One region of the Streptomyces sp. NPDC014882 genome, then DNA from elsewhere that is predicted to be linked to it. Evidence: riboswitches for the same ligand, from Rfam matches in the RefSeq annotation. Region 1 holds a riboswitch; each other region holds the start of a gene.
The links. A riboswitch is a leader RNA that binds a small molecule or an ion and turns the genes downstream of it on or off. The one in region 1 is predicted to bind cobalamin.

Region 1 (3,265 bases):
CGGCCATGTCGATCAGGCCGCGCTGCGGGATCTCCCACGCCGTGCGGTACAGCGCCCGTACGTCCTCGGGGATCCAGGTGAAGGACTGCACCGAGCCGTTCGCCTCGCGCAGGGCCTCGCGGGTGCGGGCGTCCCACACGCCCAGCTCCTTGAGCTCGCGCACCAGGTAGGAGTTGACCTGGAGGAACTCGCCGGACAGCGTCTCGCGCTTGAACAGGTTGGAGACCTGCGGCTCGATGCACTCGTACACACCGGCGATGGACGCGATGGTGGCGGTCGGCGCGATGGCCAGGAGCAGCGAGTTGCGCATGCCGGTCGCCGCGACGCGCTCGCGCAGCGCCGCCCAGCGTTCCGGCCAGGCGAACTCGACGCCGTAGTGGTCGGGGTGCAGCACGCCCCGGGCGGTGCGGGTCTTCTCCCAGGCGGGCAGCGGGCCGTTGCGCTCGGCGAGGTCGGCGGAGGCCTCGTACGCGGCGAGCATGATCCGCTCGGCGATCCGGGTGGAGAGTTCCCTGGCCTCGGGCGAGTCGAAGGGCAGCCGGAGCTTGAAGAAGACGTCCTGGAGGCCCATCGCGCCCAGCCCGACCGGCCGCCAGCGGGCGTTGGAGCGGCCCGCCTGCTCGGTGGGGTAGAAGTTGATGTCGACGACCCGGTCGAGGAAGGTGACGGCGGTGCGGACGGTCTCGTCCAGCCGCTCCCAGTCGATGACCTCGGCGGCCCCGGGGCGCGTGTCGACGAACGCGCCGAGGTTCACCGAACCCAGGTTGCAGACCGCCGTCTCGCCGTCGTCGGTGACCTCCAGGATCTCCGTGCACAGGTTCGAGGAGTGGACGACGTGGCCCGGTTCGGCGGTCTGGTTGGCGGTGCGGTTGGCCGCGTCCTTGAAGGTCATCCAGCCGTTGCCGGTCTGCGCGAGGGTGCGCATCATGCGGCCGTACAGGTCGCGGGCGGCGATGGTCCTCCTCGCCAGGCCCGCCGCCTCGGCCGCGCGGTAGGCCGCGTCGAACTCGTCGCCCCACAGGTCGACCAGCTCGGGCACGTCGGCCGGGGAGAACAGCGACCACTGCCCGTCGGCGTCGACCCGCCGCATGAACTCGTCCGGCACCCAGTGCGCCAGGTTGAGGTTGTGCGTACGGCGCGCGTCCTCACCGGTGTTGTCGCGCAGCTCCAGGAACTCCTCGATGTCGGAGTGCCAGGTCTCCAGGTAGACCGCGGCCGCGCCCTTGCGCCGGCCGCCCTGGTTCACGGCGGCGACCGAGGCGTCCAGGGTCTTCAGGAACGGCACGATGCCGTTGGAGTGCCCGTTGGTGCCGCGGATCAGCGAGCCGCGCGAGCGGATGCGGCTGTACGACAGCCCGATGCCGCCGGCGTGCTTGGAGAGGCGGGCGACCTGGTGGTAGCGGTCGTAGATCGAGTCCAGCTCGTCCAGGGGGGAGTCGAGGAGGTAGCAGGACGACATCTGCGGGTGCCGGGTGCCGGAGTTGAACAGGGTGGGGGAGGAGGGGAGGTAGTCCAGGCGGCTCATCAGCCCGTGGAGCGCGGCGACCTCGTCGACGCTCCTCGCCGTGTCGTCCTCGGCCAGGCCGCTCGCCACCCGCAGCAGGAAGTGCTGGGGGGTCTCGACGACCTTGCGGGTCAGCGGGTGGCGCAGCAGGTAGCGGCTGTGCAGGGTGCGCAGGCCGAAGTAGCCGAAGCGGTCGTCGGCGTCCGGGTCGACCAGCGCGTCGAGCCGGGCGGCGTGCAGCCGCACGAACGCGGCGGTGCGGTCGGCGATCAGGCCCTCGCGGTGGCCGACGGCGACGGACGTGGTGAAGGAGGTGACGCCCTGGGAGGCGGCCTCGGCGCGGATGCCGATCGTCAGCAGCCGGGCGGCCAGCCGGGAGTAGGCGGGGTCCTCGGAGATCAGACCGGCGGCCGCCTCCGTGGCCAGCTCGCGCAGCTCCGCCTCGTCAGCCCGCGAGGACCGGCCCCGCAGGGCGGCGGCGGCGACCCGGCCGGGGTCGGCGTCCGGGAGGTCGGCGGTCAGCTCGGTCAGGGTCCGCAGCAGTGCGGCTCCGGGACCGTCGGTCTCCGGGGCCGCTGAAGCCGGTTCGGCTGGCGCGATGGTCACGTGGGGCTCTCCCTCGCTCGGCGGGGGCCTTGCGCGGGGCAGGGGGCAGCACACGAGCGCGGGGGCGCGTCGCGTCCACCGGCCCATTCCGCGAGGCCCGGACGTCAGGGCACCCGAACCGGACGGACCGGGTGCGCTGCCGGCAGGTGCTCGGACTGACCAGGCGTGCGCACGGGAACATGCGCGCACGTGAGTACACCGTTGCGGGACAGTTCCGGATTCGCACCGGATTCCCCTGCGGCGACAGCGAGCACGAGCATACATCTTGTGCCGGGCTGCCGAGTGACCCCCAGATGTTGTGTCGGACCGGCTTCGCAGCGTCAACTCCGGGAGGACGCGGGCCCGTCCCGGCGGCACGGGCGCGCACGACGGCGGGCCGCCGGGGACATGCCCCCGACGGCCCGCTGCGGGACGCGGACGACGGTCCTAGTGCCCCGCTGCCGTCCCCGCGGTCGCCGGCGGCAGTTCCACCTGGACGCCCGGGTCGCCGGCGTCCGCCGTGTAGTCCGACGGGGACGTCTCGTCGACGCCCTCCGGAGCCTTCAGCGCCTTCAGGACGAAGGTCAGCACCACCGTCACCACGACGTTCAGGACGAACGCCGTCAGGCCGATGTAGCCGATCTCCCCGATGCCGGGGATCTCCTTCGACGAGCCGCCGAAGTGCGCCTGGGTCGGGGAGGCGACGCCGTACGCCGCGACCGTGCCGTAGAGCATGCCGACGGCCCAGCCGGCCAGCAGGGCCCAGCGGTGGAACCAGCGGGTGAACAGGCCGCCCACCAGGGCGGGGAAGGTCTGCAGGATCCAGATGCCGCCCAGGAGCTGGAAGTTGATGGCGACGGTCTTGTCCATGGTGAGGACGAAGACCAGCGCGCCGACCTTCACCAGCAGCGAGACCAGCTTGGAGACGCGGGTCTCCTCCTTGGGCGTGGCGTCCGGCTTGATGAAGTCCTTGTAGATGTTGCGGGTGAACAGGTTCGCGGCCGCGATGGACATGATGGCGGCCGGCACCAGCGCGCCGATGCCGATCGCCGCGAAGGCCACGCCCGCGAACCACGCCGGGAACATGTCCTCGAAGAGCTGCGGGATCGCCAACTGGCCGTTGGTGACCTTCACCCCGGCCGCGATCGCCATGAAGCCCAGCAGGGCGAGCAGGCC
Region 2 (3,265 bases), on a different contig from region 1:
GATCGCGCTCGGCACCTACCTCGGCGGCTGGCGCATCATCCGCACCATGGGCAAGGGCCTGACCGACCTCCAGCCGCAGCAGGGCTTCGCCGCCCAGACCAGCGCGGCCACCGTCATCCTGGCCTCCTCCCACCTCGGCTTCTCGCTCTCCACCACGCACTCGGTGTCCGGCGCGGTGATGGGCGCGGGCCTGGGCCGCAAGGGCGGCGTCGTCCGCTGGTCGACCGCCACCCGGATGTTCGTGGCCTGGGGCCTGACGCTGCCGGCCGCGGCCCTGGTCGGCGCCCTCGCCGAGTACGTGACCGGCTTCGGCGACTGGGGCACGGCGCTCGTCGCGGTGTTCCTCATCGCCTCCAGCGCGGCGATCTGGAAGATCTCGCGGCGCGAGGTCATCGACCACACGCACGTCGTCGGCGGGGACGAGGAGCCGGCCGGCGTGGTCACCACCGCGATCGCCGCCGTGACCCCGCCCCCGGCGGGCACGGTCACCGAGGACCTCACGGCCACCGTCCCGGCGCCGGAGCCGGCCCCGTCGGCCGCCCCCACCGTCACCACCGTCTGAGTCCCGCCCCCACCGGTACGAAGGAAGAAGCAGCATGAAGATCGACTGGGCGGCTCTCGGCTCCGTCTTCGGGGTCAGTCTCGTCGTCACCGTGGCCCTCGTGGCCCTCTTCACCCTCGGCATCATGGGCCTCTCCCGCCGCGAGCGGGCCGCGGCCCAGGGCGGCTCCGCCACCCTGGCCGTCACCGGCGCGTACGCGTGCTTCGCGGCGTGCGCCGGGGCGGTGGCCTACGGGATCTCGCTGATCGTCGCCTGACGGATCGGCACGCACACGCGCGCGTGGGGCGCGGGACGGACCACCGTCCCGCGCCCCACGCGCGTGTGACGGCCGTGACCGGTGATGCGGGGCCGGCGGCGTGTGGGCTTCTGCACACTGTCCCGGCGCAGGTCAACAGTGAGTTGACGGCCCTTCCGGGCCCGTGGTGGACTGCCGGGGCCATGTACGGCGACAGAAGAGGAAGCCGGTGTGAATCCGGCGCGGTCCCGCCACTGTCACCGGGGTAGACACCCCCGGGAGCCAGGAACTCTCGTCGCCGGTCTCGTCGAACCAGGGCGTGGACACCCTGAGTGAGGACATATCGCCATGCTCGGCTGCCGTTCGAGGTACAGCACCAGGTCGTTGCCCGGCCCGTCGGCCGGCTGAGCCGATGGGTGCCGATCGCCGATACGCGTACGGTGCCGCCGCCGGCCTCCTGGGGGACCTGCTCCTCGGCGATCCGCGCCGGGGGCATCCGGTCGCCGTGTTCGGGCGGGCCGCGGCCGGCGTGGAGCGGGTGCTGTGGCGGGACCACCGCGGGTGGGGCGCGCTGCACACCGCCGTGTGCGCCGGTGGCGCCGTGGCCCTCGGGGCCCTCGCCTCGCGTGCCGTACGCCGCTCCCCCGCCGCGTCCGTCGCGCTGACCGGTGCCGCCGCGTGGGCCGTCGTCGGCGGGACCTCGCTGGTGCGGGAGGCCCGGGCCGTCGGGCGGGCCCTGGAGGCGGGGGACGTCGAGGGCGCGCGGGCGCGCCTGCCGCACCTGTGCGGACGGGACCCGCAGGCCCTGGACGCCGACGGGATCGCCCGCGCGGTCGTCGAGTCCGTCGCCGAGAACACCTCCGACGCGGTCGTGGGCGCCCTGGTGTGGGGAGCCGTCGGCGGCGTGCCGGGACTGCTCGGGTTCCGGGCCGTCAACACCCTGGACGCGATGGTCGGTCACCGCTCGCCGCGCCACCTCCGCTTCGGGTGGGCGTCGGCCCGGCTGGACGACGTCGCCGGCTGGCCGGGGGCCCGGCTGACCGCCGTGCTGGCCGCCGTCGCCGGCGACGATCCGCGCGGGGCGCTGCGGGCCTGGCGGGCCGACGCGCGCAGGCACCCCAGCCCCAACGCCGGTCCCGTGGAGGCGTCGTTCGCCGGCGCCCTCGGGGTGCGGCTGGGCGGGACGCTGTCGTACGGCGGGCGCGTCGAGCACCGGCCGGTGCTGAACGGGGAGCGGGGCCGGCCCGTCGTGGTCCGGGACATCGAACGTGCCGCGCGGCTCTCCCGCCGCGTCGGCCTGCTCGCGCTCGGCGTCACCGTCGCCGCGCGCGCCGTGGCCGCGAGCGTCCTCGCGGCGGGAGCGAAGGGGCGTACGTCATGAGCGGGGGTCTCCTCGTCGCCGGCACCACCTCGGACGCCGGCAAGAGCGTCGTCACGGCCGGGATCTGCCGGTGGCTGGTGCGGCAGGGGGTCAAGGTGGCGCCCTTCAAGGCGCAGAACATGTCCCTCAACTCGTTCGTGACCCGTGAGGGCGCCGAGATCGGGCGCGCGCAGGCCATGCAGGCGCAGGCCTGCCGCATCGAGCCGACGGCGCTGATGAACCCGGTGCTGCTCAAGCCGGGCGGCGAGCGGAGCAGCCAGGTCGTGCTGCTCGGCAGGCCGGTCGGCGAGATGAGCGCGCGCGGCTTCTTCGGCGAGACCGGAGGGACCGGAGAGACCGGAGAGACCGGAGGGACCGGGGAAAGCGGAGGGGCCGCAGGGGCGTCCCCCGGGAGCAGGCTGCGCGGCGGACGGCAGGAGGAACTCCTCGGGACCGTCCTGGACTGTCTCGCCGAGTTGCGGGGCACGTATGACGCGGTGATCTGTGAGGGGGCGGGCAGTCCCGCCGAGATCAACCTGCGGCGGACCGACATCGTGAACATGGGGATCGCCCGCAACGCCCGCCTCCCCGTGCTCGTCGTCGGCGACATCGACCGCGGCGGCGTCTTCGCCTCCTTCTTCGGGACCGTCGCGCTGCTCTCGCCGCAGGACCAGGAACTGGTCGCCGGGTTCCTCGTCAACAAGTTCCGCGGTGACGTCTCCCTGCTGGAGCCGGGCCTGGACATGCTGCACGGCCTGACCGGGCGGCGGACCTACGGGGTGCTGCCGTTCCGGCACGGGCTCGGCATCGACGAGGAGGACGGGATGGCGGTCTCCCTGCGGGGCGCCGTCCGGGAGTCGGCCGTCTCCGCGCCCGTCGGCGAGGACGTGCTGCGGGTCGCCGTCTGCGCGGTCCCGCTGATGTCCAACTTCACCGACGTGGACGCGCTGGCCGCCGAACCGGGCGTCGTCGTGCGGTTCGTGGACCGGCCGGAGGAACTGGCCGACGCCGACCTCGTGGTGCTGCCGGGGACCCGGGGGACGGTCCGGGCGCTGGAGTGGCTGCGGGAGCGCGGGCTGGCGGACGCGATCCTGCGCAGGGTCGCCGA
Region 3 (3,265 bases), on a different contig from region 1:
GCCGCGAACGGCCTGGTGCGGGCGCACCTGCCGGTCTCGGTGCGCGGCGACCGGCTCGGGGTGCTGTCGGTGACGCTGCCCGAGGATCCCGCGGACGGTGCGGGCCCCGAGGACGGCGAGAACGGCGAGGGCCCCGAGGCCGGCGAGAACCCCGGGGGCGGCCGGGCGCCGGACGTGGTGGGCGAGCTGGCGGAGGTCGCGCAGGTGCTCGGGCACGAGGTGGTCGTGGCCGGGCGGGCCACGGACCTGTACCTGCGGGCCCGGCGCAGGGAACGGCTCACCCTGGCCGCGGAGATGCAGTGGCAGCTCCTCCCGGCCCGCGCCGGCACCGGTCCCGGATACGCGCTCGGCGCCCAGCTGGAGCCCGCCTACGCCGTCCGCGGCGACAACTTCGACTGGTCCGCGACGGACGGCCGCCTCACCCTGTACGTCAACAACGGCACGGGCGAGGGCACGGAGGCGCCGCTGCTGACGAACCTGGCGGTCAGCGCGCTGCGCAACGCGCGGCGGGCCGGCCTCCCGATCGCCGATCAGGCGGCGCTGGCCGACCAGGCGGTGCACGCGCACTACCGGGGCCACTGCTACCTGCCGGTGCTGATGCTGGAGGTCGAACTCGCCACCGGACGGGCCCAGGTGGTGGACGCCGGCTCACCACGGCTGCTGCGGCTGCGGGCGGGCACCGTCGAACACGTCGGCCTGGACGCCCAGTTGCCGCTGGGCATGTTCGAGGAGACCGACTACGTGGCGCAGCCGTTCCAGGTGGAGCCCGGCGACCGGCTGGTGTTCGTCAGCGACGGCGTCCACCCGGACGCCTCGCCCGGCGGGGGGACGTACGGGGACGCCGCCCTGGCGCGCGCGATCACCGCCACCCGGCTGCTGCCGGCGGCCGAGGCCCCGCATGCCGTGCTGCGCGAACTGGCCGGGCACCGCGACGGATCCGCGGCGGAGGACGACGCGCTCGTGGTGTGCCTGGACTGGCACGGCCGCTGACCCTCCGGGACCCCGCCCCGGGGCACGCCCTCGAAACCCCTCCCCCGGGGCCCCGTCCCCGGGCCTCCGTCTCCGGATCCCGGACCGGCACGGCCGACGACCGGCCGGTGTGACCGGATCGACACCGCCACCGACCGGCGCCCGCCCGGCCCCGGCACGGCCGGTGTGCGCCGGTCCGGCACCCCGCGTCCGCCGTCCGTGCGCCCCCGTTCGCGCTTGTCACCGCCCCGGTCCTCGCACTACTGTCACCACGCCTTGGTGAACGGGAAATCCGGTGTGATGCCGGTGCGGCCCTCGCCACTGTGATCGGGAAGTCCGGCTCCGGCCCTCGCGGGCAGCCACTGGGTCCTCACGGACCCGGGAAGGCGGAGCACGGGCGGTGGTACCCGTCAGCCAGGAGACCGGCCAAGGCGCGTCAACCATCCACGAGGTGCTGGAGAGGGTCTGCTGAGCCATGCACATAGCCGAGGGTTTTCTTCCTCCGGTGCACGCGGTCGCCTGGAGCGTCGCGTCGGCGCCGTTCGTCGTCCACGGAGCCCGGTCGCTCACCCGTGAAGTCAGGGAACATCCCGAGAGCACACTGCTGCTCGGCGCCTCCGGCGCCTTCACGTTCGTCCTGTCCGCACTCAAGCTCCCTTCGGTGACCGGGAGTTGCTCGCACCCCACCGGCACCGGTCTGGGCGCGATCCTGTTCCGGCCGCCGATCATGGCCGTGCTGGGCACCATCACCCTGCTCTTCCAGGCCCTGCTGCTCGCGCACGGCGGCCTGACCACGCTCGGCGCCAACGTGTTCTCGATGGCGATCGTCGGACCGTGGGCCGGGTACGGCGTGTACCGCCTGCTGCGGCAGTACGGCGTGCCGCTGATGGTCACGGTGTTCGCCGGCGCCTTCGTCGCCGACCTGTCCACCTACTGCGTGACCAGCGTGCAGCTGGCGCTGGCGTTCCCCGACCCGAGCAGCGGGTTCCTGGGCGCACTCGGCAAGTTCGGGTCCATCTTCGCCGTCACGCAGGTCCCGCTGGCGGTGAGCGAGGGGCTCCTCACCGTCCTGGTGATGCGTCTCCTCGTGCAGTCCAGCAAGGGCGAGCTGACCCGGCTGGGCGTGCTGGCGGCCGGGCGCCGCGCGTCGGACACGACCGGGGCGGTGGCCCCGTGAAGCGGAACACGAGGATCAACCTCCTGCTGCTGCTCGCCGTGCTCGCGCTCGCGGTGCTGCCGCTGGCCCTGGGGCTCGGCGACCACAAGGAGCAGCCGTTCACCGGCTCCGACAGCGAGGCGGAGACGGCGATCACCGAGATCCAGCCGGACTACGAGCCGTGGTTCTCGCCCCTGTACGAACCGCCGTCGGGGGAGATCGAGTCGGCGCTGTTCGCCGCCCAGGCGGCCCTGGGCGCGGGTGTCCTCGCCTACTACTTCGGGGTGCGCCGCGGCCGCCGCCAGGGCGAACTGCGGTTGCTGGCCCGGCTGGAACGGGAGCGGGACGGTGCCGAGGCGCGGGACGAGGCCGAAGCACGGGACGGGACCGGGACACGCGACGGGACCGAGGCACGGGACGGTGCCGGGGCACGGGACGGTGCCGGGGCACGGGACGGTGCCGGGGCACGGGACGGTGCCGGGGCACGGGATGCCGTGAGCGCGCCCGACGCCGGGAAGTCCCCGCGGGGACGGGTCTGATCGCGCGTGCTGCCGATCGACGCGGCGGCGCACAGCAGTCGCTGGCGCCACCGCCATCCCGTGGACAAGGCGGTGCTGGGGCTCGGCCTCACCCTGCTCGCGATCTCCCTCCCGCCCTGGCCGGGCGCGGCCCTGGTGCTGGTGACGGCGCTCGCCCTGCTGCTGGGTCCGGCGGGGGTGCCGCCCCGCCGGCTGTGGCGCGCCTACCGGGTCCCGCTGGGCTTCTGCGCGACGGGCGCGCTCCCCCTCCTCGTCCAGGTGGGCGGGCCCGACGGGTTCGTGTCCCTGGCCGACGCCGGCCCGGCGCGGGCCGGGGAGCTGATGCTGCGCACCTCGGCCGCCTCGCTCGGCGTGCTGCTGTTCGCGTTCACCACGCCCATGTCGGACCTGCTGCCCCGTCTGGTGAGGGCCGGCGTGCCCGCGCCGGTCGTCGACGTCGCCCTGGTGACGTACCGGATGAGCTTCCTGCTGCTGGACTCGGTGCGCCGGATCCGGGAGGCGCAGGCGGCCCGGCTCGGACACACCGGCCGGGCCGCCGAGTGGCGTTCGCTCGCCGGGCTCGGCGCCACCGCGTTCGTGCGGGCCTTCGACCGGGCGGCGC

Region 2: another riboswitch for cobalamin. It lies ahead of ACF09K_RS29435 (cobalamin biosynthesis protein); the one in region 1 lies ahead of ACF09K_RS03795 (ribonucleoside-diphosphate reductase subunit alpha).
Region 3: another riboswitch for cobalamin. It lies ahead of ACF09K_RS12130 (energy-coupling factor ABC transporter permease); the one in region 1 lies ahead of ACF09K_RS03795 (ribonucleoside-diphosphate reductase subunit alpha).

What each region holds. Positions count from the first base shown of each region.
Region 1 covers NZ_JBIBWL010000001.1:849,690-852,954, forward strand. Annotated here, with positions in the region: gene ACF09K_RS03795 (ribonucleoside-diphosphate reductase subunit alpha) at 1-2,110, opposite strand, end outside; cobalamin riboswitch at 2,234-2,383, opposite strand; gene mctP (monocarboxylate uptake permease MctP) at 2,537-3,265, opposite strand, start outside.
Region 2 covers NZ_JBIBWL010000016.1:110,285-113,549, reverse strand. Annotated here, with positions in the region: gene ACF09K_RS29445 (anion permease) at 1-562, shown strand, start outside; gene ACF09K_RS29440 (hypothetical protein) at 597-818, shown strand; cobalamin riboswitch at 977-1,109, shown strand; gene ACF09K_RS29435 (cobalamin biosynthesis protein) at 1,210-2,178, shown strand; gene ACF09K_RS29430 (cobyric acid synthase) at 2,175-3,265, shown strand, end outside.
Region 3 covers NZ_JBIBWL010000004.1:187,221-190,485, reverse strand. Annotated here, with positions in the region: gene ACF09K_RS12135 (PP2C family protein-serine/threonine phosphatase) at 1-990, shown strand, start outside; cobalamin riboswitch at 1,230-1,415, shown strand; gene ACF09K_RS12130 (energy-coupling factor ABC transporter permease) at 1,445-2,146, shown strand; gene ACF09K_RS12125 (energy-coupling factor ABC transporter substrate-binding protein) at 2,143-2,664, shown strand; gene cbiQ (cobalt ECF transporter T component CbiQ) at 2,671-3,265, shown strand, end outside.